Regions from separate parts of the Sulfitobacter sp. 1A12157 genome, predicted to be linked through region 2. Evidence: riboswitches for the same ligand, from Rfam matches in the RefSeq annotation. Region 2 holds a riboswitch; the other holds the start of a gene.
What was found. Region 2 has a riboswitch for thiamine pyrophosphate ahead of thiB (thiamine ABC transporter substrate binding subunit). Riboswitches for the same ligand answer to the same signal wherever they lie in the genome.
Positions count from the first base shown of each region.

Region 1: another riboswitch for thiamine pyrophosphate. It lies ahead of thiD (bifunctional hydroxymethylpyrimidine kinase/phosphomethylpyrimidine kinase); the one in region 2 lies ahead of thiB (thiamine ABC transporter substrate binding subunit).

Region 1 covers NZ_JBIFFV010000003.1:370,032-375,336, reverse strand. The annotation lists gene ACGYLC_RS08445 (thiamine phosphate synthase) at 1-345, opposite strand, end outside; gene ACGYLC_RS08440 (thiazole synthase) at 342-1,103, opposite strand; gene thiS (sulfur carrier protein ThiS) at 1,107-1,304, opposite strand; gene ACGYLC_RS08430 (FAD-dependent oxidoreductase) at 1,294-2,274, opposite strand; gene thiD (bifunctional hydroxymethylpyrimidine kinase/phosphomethylpyrimidine kinase) at 2,267-3,070, opposite strand; TPP riboswitch at 3,138-3,234, opposite strand; gene ACGYLC_RS08420 (error-prone DNA polymerase) at 3,346-5,305, opposite strand, start outside.
Region 2 covers NZ_JBIFFV010000001.1:496,341-501,645, reverse strand. The annotation lists gene ACGYLC_RS02510 (thiamine/thiamine pyrophosphate ABC transporter permease ThiP) at 1-1,041, opposite strand, end outside; gene thiB (thiamine ABC transporter substrate binding subunit) at 1,017-1,994, opposite strand; TPP riboswitch at 2,029-2,130, opposite strand; gene aroC (chorismate synthase) at 2,223-3,332, shown strand; gene ACGYLC_RS02495 (DMT family transporter) at 3,343-4,281, shown strand; gene cobO (cob(I)yrinic acid a,c-diamide adenosyltransferase) at 4,352-4,957, shown strand; gene ACGYLC_RS02485 (alkaline phosphatase D family protein) at 5,015-5,305, opposite strand, start outside.

The sequences.
Region 1 (5,305 bases), on a different contig from region 2:
ATCGGGGGCGAGGGCCAGCGCGCGGTCAAGCTCGGCGTGGTCATGGGTCGACAGGCCCAGTTTCAGCCCGGCGGCGCGGATCGCGGGGATGTCGGCACTGTCCAAATCCTCTTGCCCCAGATGCAGCCAATCGGCCCCCAGTTCAATCGCCAGTTGCCAGTGGTCATTCACCACCAGCAGCGCGCCGTGCCGGCGGCAGAGGTCGAGCGCGGTTGTGATCTCGGCTCGCAGCCAGTCTTCCGGCGAGTCCTTGATGCGCAGTTGCACCAGCTTCACGCCCAAGGGCACGGCCCGCGCGACCCATGCGGCACTGTCGAAGACGGGGTAGAAACGCGGCAAGCTCATAGCCAAGCCTTTCCGATGACGGGGGTGGAGGGCACGGCCATGTCACGCTGGCCCATAGGGCCGGAGGCGGCGGCAAGCGCGCCCGCCCGGCAGGCCAGTGCAAAGGCTTCGGCCATGGCGGCGGGATCGCGGGCCTCGGCCACGGCGGTGTTCAAAAGCACCGCGTCAAACCCCATCTCCAACGCCTGCGCGGCATGGCTGGGCAGGCCGAGGCCCGCGTCGATCACCATGGCCACATCGGGAAATGCTGCCCGCAGACTGCGCAGCCCGTGCAGGTTGTTCAGCCCCAGCCCCGAGCCGATCGGCGCGCCCCAAGGCATCAGCACCCGGCAGCCCGCATCGACCAGCCGCGCGGCCAGCACCTGATCCTCGGTGGTATAGGGGAAGACCTCGAAGCCGTCGGAGCAGAGCGCCTCGGCAGCCTCGACCAGCCCGAAGGGGTCAGGTTGCAGGGTGTCGGCATCGCCGATGACCTCCAGCTTGATCCAATTGGTGCCGAAATACTCCCGTGCCATCTGCGCTGTGGTGATCGCCTCGCGCGCCGAATGGCAGCCGGCGGTATTGGGCAGCAGATGCACGCCCAAGCCGCGCACCATCTCCCAAAACGCCTGTCCCGCGCCCTGTTCGCGGCGCAGGGAAACCGTGGCGACCGGCGCGGCGCTTTGACGAAATGCGGCCTCCATCACCGCGGGCGAGGGGTAGCGCGCGGTGCCCAGCATCAGCGGCAGGGGCAGGGTGGTGCCGTAGAAATCGCGCATCTCTCAGCCCCCCTGCATGGCGCTGAGCACTTCGAGCCGGTCACCGTCGCGGAGCATGGTCTCACCCCGCGCGCCTGCGGGGACGAAACTGCCGTTGAGCGCGGTGGCGACCTTCGCCTCGCCCCAGCCAAGCTCTGCCAATGCCGCGTCAAGCGGCGCGGCGGTGACCTCACGCGGCGCGCCGTTCACTTCAATCTTCACGGAATAAATCCCCCGTTGTCGCTGTTGCCAGAAAGCCCGCCGCCTGTTCGGCCAAGGCGGGTGCCATGAGAAAGCCGTGCCGGAACAGCCCGTTCAGATGCAGCACCGCCCCGCGTTGCACGATGCCGGGCAGATTGTCGGCAAAGGCGGGGCGCAGGTCGGCGCCCATCTCGATGATCTCGCCTTCGGCAAATCGCGGGTCGAGCGCATAGGCGGCTGAGAGCAGTTCCAGCGCCGAGCGGGCGGTCATGCCGCTGCGGCTGGCGCTTTCGATCTGGGTCGCGCCCAGCATGTAGATCCCATCACCGCGCGGCACGACGTAGAGTGGGTGGCGCGGGTGCAGCAGGCGGATCGGGCGGGTGAGGGTGACATCAGGGGCGCGGAGCAGGATCATCTCACCGCGCACCGCACGCAGACCGGGCAGAGCGTCGCTGGCCACCATGCCGCGACAGTCGATCACCGGGCCTGCGATCTGCGTCGGGGCGAGGGCCGTGGTCTCGACCTTTACCCCTTGGGCGATAAGGGTTTGAGATAGATCATACAGCGCTTGGCGCGGGTTCAAATGCGCCTCCTCGGCAAAGAACAACCCGCGGCGATGACGCCCGGCGAGGTCCGGCTCGCATTCTGCAACGGCCTCGACATCGCAGTCGCTGTGGCCTTCGGTGCGGGCGGCGAAGCGTTGCAGTTCCGCGCGGTCCCGCTCGGGGGCGAGGACCAGCGTGCCCCTATGGGTGACCTCCGTGACCTCCCCCCATAGCGCCGCGGCACGCCGCCCGTGGGTCACCACCGCAGGCTCGCTCAGCGCGCCTTCGCAAAAGGGCGCGAGCATGCCGCCCGCCCACCACGAGCAGCCATGCGGCCCGGGCGTGCCTTTGCGGTCAACGAGCCTTGGCCGCAGCCCCTGCGCCAGACAGGCCCGCGCGGCCCAAAGCCCGGCCACGCCCGCGCCGATGATGGTGACGTCACTCATGGGACCAAACGCCGTGAAAGTGATGCACCGGCCCGTGGCCATGGCCGATGTTGAGGGCATCCGCGGCGGCAATGGCGCGTTGCAGATAGCGATGGGCGGCCTCCACCGCCTGCGGCAGGGGCAGGCTCCGCGCCAGCCCGGCGGCAATGGCGGCAGAGAGCGTGCAGCCGGTGCCATGGGTGTTCGTGGTTTGCTGGCGCGGCGCGGAAAGGCGCAGGGTCTCGGCCTCGGAAATCAGCAGGTCGACACAGGTGCAGCCCTTGCCATGGCCGCCCTTCATCAGCACCGCGCGGGGGCCGAACGACAGCAGCGCGCGCCCCTGTGCGAGCATGGTGGCCTCGTCGGAGGCTTCTTCGGTGTCGAGCAGCCGTGCGGCCTCGGGCAGGTTCGGCGTCAGCACATGGGCGCGGGGCAGCATCCGGTCGCGCAGGGTTTTGACCGCTTCGGCAGAGAGCAGCGTATCGCCGGATTTCGCCACCATCACCGGGTCGAGCACAACAGGCGCGGCGCAGTCGGCCAGCCCCTCGACCACGGCGGAGATCGTCGCCGGGTCGCCCAACATGCCGATCTTGACCGCGCCGATGGCCAGATCGTCAAAGACCGCCGTCATCTGTGCGCGGATCATCGCAGGGGTGATCATCGCGACCCCGGTGACGGCGCGGGTGTTCTGCGCGGTCACGGCGGTGAGCACACTTGCCCCATAGACGCCGAGCGCGCTGAAGGTCTTGAGATCGGCTTGTATCCCCGCCCCGCCGCCGCTGTCGGAGCCCGCAATCGTCAGTGCTTGAAACGCCATTCGGCCCCCCATTCGTGAGATGGGCCAAGGGCATGGAGATACGGGGTAAACGACCGCCCGGATGGGGCTGATGCTTGCTTCCGTTCCCTACGCCGGTACGACCCGGATCAGGTTCGATGGGTCGGTTTTCACCTCTCAGCCTTGCGGCACCCCAACGGATTTCCGGCAGGCTAGCGAGGGGCGTTCATAGGGTCAACAGGGGATCGGTTATTTATTAGTTCACGTTTTATATCATACAGTTGTACTGCGTGCCTCATGTATCACGTGAGGATTCGTCAATGAAAATCGCGCGATCTGGGGATCACTTTGGCATCGCGCGGATGGCCATGCATGGCCACCTGACCGGGCAGCGGATGGGTCGGGTGATCGCCCCGCGTCGTGATGCCGGGCATGGGCGCGTCCGAGAGCGCCGCTAGCCGGTCCGAGCGGTTCTCGAGCCGGTCGGCCACCACATGGATCACGCGCCCGTCGGTCTGCACGCGCCCTTCCACGACCAGAAGCCGCGCCGACATGATCGTGGGCCGGTAGAGCTTGAACATATTGGGCCAGATCACAAGGTTGGCGACGCCAAACTCATCCTCCAGCGTAATGAAACACACCCCCTTGGCGCTGCCGGGCTTCTGCCGCACCAGCACCAGCCCCGCCAGCTTTACCCGCCGCCCGTGGCCCATGCGCGAAAGATCGCGGGCGGAGGCGAACCCCTGCGCGGCAAGGCTGGCGCGGTAGAAGGACATCGGATGCGCCTTCAGCGACAGGCGCAGCGTCTGGTAGTCGGCCACCACCTGTTCCGCCTTCGGCATCACCGGCAGATGCACCTCCGGCTCCGGGCCGCGGGCCGAAGCCTCAACATGGTCGAAGATCGGCAGGGCGGGCGCATCGCGCAGCCCCTGCGCCTGCCAAAGCGCTTGGCGCCGGTCGATCCCCATGCTGCGCATTGTGTCGGCGGCGGCGAGTTGTCGGATCGCCTTGGCATCTAGCCCCGCGCGGGTCTTGAGGTCTTCGACATCCGCAAAAGGCGCGTCGCGCCGGTCCATGATCCGCGCGCCCGCCTTCTCCTGCAGCCCATCCACCATGCGCAGGCCAAGGCGCAGGGCGAAACCGTCGCCACAAGGCTCCAGCGTGCAGTTCCAGTCCGAGAGGTTCACGTCCACATCGCGCACCTCGACCCGGTGCTCACGGGCGTCGCGCACGATCTGCGCGGGGGCGTAGAACCCCATTGGCTGGGAGTTCAAGAGCGCGCAGGCAAAGGCCGCCGGGTAGTGGCATTTCATCCAGGATGAGACATAGACCAGCTTGGCAAAACTCGCGGCATGGCTTTCGGGAAAGCCGTATTCCCCGAAGCCCTTGATCTGGTCGAAACAACGCTGCGCGAAAACCGGATCGTAGCCGCGCTTGGTCATGCGGCCCACCATCTTGTCCTGCAGCTTCTCGATCGTCCCGCGCGAGCGGAAGGTGGCCATGGCCTTGCGCAGCTCATTGGCCTCGGCGGGCGAGAAGCGCGCCGCGTCGATGGAGATCTTCATCGCCTGTTCCTGAAAGATCGGCACGCCCAAGGTCCGGCTGAGGATGCTGAACAACTCGTCCTGCGGATAGGCCGGGCCGGGGGCGGGGTAGACGACGCTTTCGAGCCCCTGACGGCGGCGCAGATAGGGGTGGACCATGTCGCCCTGAATGGGGCCGGGGCGGACGATGGCGACCTCGATCACCAGATCGTAGAAGACCCGTGGCCGCAGTTTCGGCAGCATCGCCATCTGCGCGCGGCTTTCGACCTGAAACACCCCGAGGCTGTCGCCCCGGCAGAGCATGTCGTAGGTGGGCCGCCCAGTGGCGTCGTCCTCGTGATCCTCCACCGGCACCGTGGCCAGTTCCAGCGGGCGGTCGTAATGCGCCTCGATCAGATCGAAACATTTGGCGATACAGGTGAGCATCCCGAGCGCGAGGATATCGACCTTGAAGATTTGCAAGGCGTCGATGTCGTCCTTGTCCCACTCGATGAAGCTGCGCTCGGGCATGGCGCCGTTGCCGATGGGCACGATCTCGGTCAGGGGGCGCTCGGTCAGGATGAAGCCGCCGACATGCTGGCTCAGGTGGCGCGGCATGCCGATCATCTGGCTGGCCAGTTTCAGCACCATGCGCAGGTAGGGGTCTGACAGGTCCAGCCCGGCCTCGCGCACGCGGGCGTCGTCCATCTCACCCTCGAAACTGCCCCAGACGGTGCCGGCGAGCTTCGAGGTC
Region 2 (5,305 bases):
GGCGATCCAGCCTGCCATCGGCAGCGCCAGCAGGGCCAGCACCGCCACGCTCAACCCCGCCACTAGAATGCTATTCCCAGTGGCCTGCCAGACCGAGGCGGGCAGCTGCGCGATCCCCGCCAGCCCGCGCAGAACCACCGCCGCCAGCGGCAGCAATAGGAACAGCGCGGCGAGCGCGATGACGGTGATGTCGAGCAACCGCTGCGCGCCGCCCCGCGCATCCCAGCGGCGCAGGGGGCGGTCCAATCCGCCGCCCAAGCTGATCGGCGGGATCAGCCAAAGCGCCGCCACCGCCGCAGCCCCCGCGAGCACAAGCTGCACCACCGACAACAGCGCGGCGCGCCCCAGATCGAAATCGAACCGAAAGGCCTGATAGATCGCCAATTCGATCGTCGTCGCCCGTGGCCCACCGCCCAGCGTCAGCGCCACGGCGAAACTGGTCAGGCAAATCACGAAAATCAGCGCCGCCACACCGGGCAGCACCTGCCGCAGCATCGGCCATTCCAGCGCCAGAAACAGCGCCCGCGGCGTCATCTGGAGTTGCCCCGCAAGCCGAAATCGCTCAGACGGGATGCTCTGCCAGCCTTGCAGCAAAAGCCGCGTGGCCAGCGGCAGGTTGAAGAACACATGCGCCAGAACCACGCCATGCAGCCCGTAGATCGACAGCGGCGGCAGGCCAAGAGCCGCGCCAAATTGGTTCAGCACGCCCGACCGGCCAAAGACCGTCAGCAGCCCCAGCACCGCAACGATCACCGGCAGAATGAAGGGCGCGCCCAGCAGGGTGATCAGCGCCCCACGCCCCCAGAACCGCCGCCGCGCCAAGGCCCGCGCCACCGGCACGGCCAGCAGCACCGAAAGCACCGCCGACCAGACCGCCTGCGTCACGGTAAACCGCACCGCCGCCCAATCCGCCGGGTCGAGCCCTGCACCCACATCGGCTGCCGTAAAAACAGCGACCAAGGCCGCAAGGATCAGCCCCGCGACCAGCGCGGCGGCGAAAAGCCCCGTTTTGCCGCTTAACGCGACAGCGCGGTCAGCCATTCGTCCAAAGCCTCCTCACGCAGCGCGGGGACTTCGCCGTTCGGCACCAAAAGCGCCTTGCCGGGCTGGATCATGCCCTCGAACCCTTCGGGCAGACCGCCTTCGGGCGTCACGGCGGGATACATCCAGTTGGTCGTCGGCAGCACCGATTGCGCGGCATCAGAGACGAGGTATTGCAAGAACCGATCCGCCAGTTCCGGCTGATCCGACCCGGCAAGTTTCCCCGCCACTTCGATCTGCATGTAGTGGCCTTCGTCGAACAGCGCCGCGGTCTTGCTGTCGTCCTCCTCCGCGATCAGGTGATAGGCGGGGGAAGTCGTGTAGCTCAGCACCATGTCGGCCTCGCCTTCAAGGAAGAGGCCATAGGCTTCGGACCAACCCTTTGTCACGGTCACGACGTTATCGGCCAGCCCCGCCCAAACCTCGTGCGCGGCGTCGCCATAGGCCGCTTTGACCCACATCAGCAGCCCCAAGCCCGGCGTCGAAGAGCGCGGGTCTTGGATCACGATTTTCAGATCGCTCTCGGCCAGCGCCTTGAAATCGCCGGGCGCCTCCAGATCGGTGCCGTGGACAAAGGCGAAATAGCCCCAGTCATAGGGCACGAAAACTTTGTCTTCCCAAGTGATCGGCAGGTCATAGTCGGCCTGCAACCCGCTCGGCGCGAACAATTCGGTCTCTTTCGCCGCGGCGATCAGGCTGGTGTCGAGCCCCAGCACGATATCCGCGTCCGACCGCGCGCCTTCCAGCTTGAGCCGCGCCAGCAAGGCCGCACCGTCGCCCATGCCGACGAATTTCAGATCGCAGCCGCAGTCGGCCTCGAACCCCTCTTCGATGGCCGGCCCTGGCCCCCATTCGGTGACGAAACTGTCGTAGGTATAGACCGTCAATTCAGGCGTCTCGGCCCATGCGGCTGATGCGCCCATGACGCCCGCAGCAAGTGTAAGATACTTCATTGCATCCTCCTTTTGCGGCGAAAGGTAAAAGGTGGATGTCTGTCCTGACCTTCCCTCCGCCGGTGTTAACCGGTTCAGGTTCAACGGGTCCGCGCGACACGCACATCTCAGCCCAAAGGCCCCCCGAGGTAGCGTCAGGGGTAGATCGGACCTGCACAATTGGCAAGGCAAATCCCCTTGAGGCAGGGCGCCGCCCCCGCTAAGGGTTTGACAACAGGAGGTCCGCCCATGTCGATCAACAGCTTTGGCCATCTTTACCGGGTCACCACATGGGGCGAGAGCCACGGGCCCGCCCTTGGGGCGACCATCGACGGCTGCCCCCCCGGCGTGCCGATTGACGAGGGCATGATTCAACAGTGGCTCGACAAGCGCAAACCGGGCCAGAACAAATACACCACACAGCGGCGCGAAGCGGATGCGGTGCGGATCCTGTCGGGCACCTTCGAAGGGGTCACCACCGGCACCCCGATCCAGCTGATGATCGAGAACACAGATCAACGCTCCAAAGACTACGGCGACATCAAGGACAAGTTCCGCCCCGGTCACGCCGACATCACCTATTTCCAGAAATACGGCATCCGCGACTATCGCGGGGGTGGCCGCTCCTCGGCGCGGGAGACGGCCGCGCGGGTGGCGGCGGGCGGTCTGGCGCGGGAGGCGATCAAGGCGCTGGCCCCAAAGCTTCAGATCACCGGCTACATGGTGCAGATGGGGCCGCATAAGATCGACCGCGAGGCGTTCGATTGGGACCAGATCGACCAAAACCCCTTTTGGGTGCCGGATGCCAAGGCGGCCAGCGACTGGGCCGACTACCTCGACGGGCTGCGCAAATCGGGCAGCAGCGTCGGCGCGATCATCGAAGTCACCGCGCGCGGCGTGCCTGCGGGTCTCGGCGCGCCGGTCTATGGCAAGCTCGACACCGATCTGGCCGCCGCGATGATGAGCATCAATGCCGTCAAAGGTGTGGAGATCGGCGAGGGCATGTCGGCGGCGATGCTGACGGGCGAATTGAACGCCGATGAGATCACCATGGGGCCGGATGGGCCGGAATATTCCTCGAACCACGCGGGCGGCATCTTGGGTGGGATCAGCACCGGGCAGGATGTGGTGCTGCGCTTCGCGGTGAAGCCGACCTCCAGCATCCTGACCACGCGACGCACGATCACGAAACAGGGCGAAGAGACCGAGATCATCACCAAGGGCCGCCACGATCCTTGCGTCGGTATTCGCGCAGTACCGGTGGGCGAGGCGATGATGGCCTGCGTGCTGCTGGATCACCTGCTGCTGCATCGCGGACAGATTGGCCAGAACCGCGGCATAATCGGCCCCGAGGCGTGAGAATCAAAGCATGAAAGTCGATGATTTCTCCGCCCGTCCCGCCCTTGGTGTCGGTCTGAAAATCACGGCGATCCTGCTTTTCACCTGCATGTCCGCGATCATCAAATCGCTGGCCGACGAAGTGCCCGCAGGCGAGTCGGTCTTTTTTCGCTCCTTCTTTGCCATTCCGGTGATCCTGATCTGGCTCGCGCAACGCGGCAAACTGAAAAGCGGGCTAAAGACGCAAAACCCGATGGGCCATGTCTGGCGCGGGCTGTTCGGCACCACGGCGATGGGGCTGACCTTCACCGGCCTCGGCCTGCTGCCCCTGCCCGAGGTCACGGCCATCGGCTTTGCCACGCCGATTTTCACCGTCATCCTCGCCGCCGTGTTGCTGGGCGAGAAAATCCGTCTGATCCGCGTGAGTGCCGTGGCGATTGGGTTGGTGGGGGTGATGATCATCCTCTGGCCGCGTTTCACCAGCATCGGCACGATGGAACAGACAGCCACCATCGGCGCGTTGCTGATCCTGATGGCGACAATGGTGCGCAGCCTCGTGCAGATTCACATTCGCCAATTGGTGCAGAACGAAGACACTGCCGCGATCGTCTTCTACTTCTCCTGCACCGCCTCCCTGCTGGCGCTTTGCACCCTGCCTTTCGGCTGGGTCATTCCCGATCCGCAAACCTTTGGCCTCTTGGTCCTCGCCGGATTGATCGGCGGGGTGGCGCAGATCCTGATCACCTCGGCCTATCGCTTTGGCTCGGCCTCGATGCTGGCGCCCTATGATTACACCTCGATGCTTTTCGCCATTTTGCTGGGCTATGTCTTCTTTGCCGAACTGCCCACGATGATGATGCTGGCGGGCGCGGCGTTGGTGATCAGCGCGGGCGCATTGGTGATCTGGCGCGAGCGGCAGCTGGGGATGGAGCGGGGCAAGGCGCGGTCTGTCACCGATCCCAAAGCGTGATCGAATGCGGGCTTTCGCCCGGCCCGGCCTCTCCCTATGGTGCCCCGAAACCGGATAGAGGAGATGACCGATGAGCGACGCGGATCCGAAAGACCACAAGGAAAAGATGCAGCGGCGTCAGGCCGAACAGCGCGCCAAGGTGGCCGAGTTGCAAGACCCAGACAAGGGTCTGGTGCTGGTCCATACCGGCCCGGGCAAGGGCAAATCCTCTTCCGCCTTCGGCGTCGTGGTGCGCGCGCTTGGCTGGAAACAGCGCGTCGGTGTGGTGCAGTTCATCAAGGGCAAATGGAAAACCGGCGAACGGTTGTTCTTTGAACGGCTGGACGAGGTGACATGGCACACGATGGGCGAAGGCTTCACCTGGGACACCCAAGACCGCAACCGCGACATCGCCGCCGCCGAGGCCGCCTTCGGCAAGGCGCGCGAGATGATGGAAAGCGGGGACTATGACCTTGTGGTGATGGATGAGATCAACATCGCCATCCGCTATGAATACCTCAAGATCGAAGACGTGATCGCCGGGCTCGACGCCCGCGACAAGCGCACCGCCGTCGTGCTTACAGGCCGCGACGCACGGCCCGAGCTTTGCGACTATGCCGATCTGGTGACCGAAATGTCCGAGGTTAAACACCCGTTCAAAGCAGGCATCAAAGCACAGCGCGGCGTCGACTACTGAAACAAAAAGGATCGCCCGCATCCGGGCGATCCTCTCACTGTGCCTTCCAGAGGGCGCTTAGATCGCCGCCCCCTTTGGGTCGAGCGTCACCGAGTAAAGCTCGGTATCGGCGCGGTCCATCAGGCGCACTTTCATCTGCTGGGTCTTGGCGTCGATATCGACCAAGCCAAAGAATTGCAGACCGGCGGAGGGCGGCAGGTTCACCTGACCGTCTTCGGGCGCTTTGACGTATTTCAACTCAGGGCCAAAGGTGCCGTCCAACTCGTTCGGGCCAAAGGTGCCCGCGTGCAGCGGGCCCGAGACAAACTCCCAAAACGGGTCAAAGTCCTGAAACTGCGCCTTGTCGGG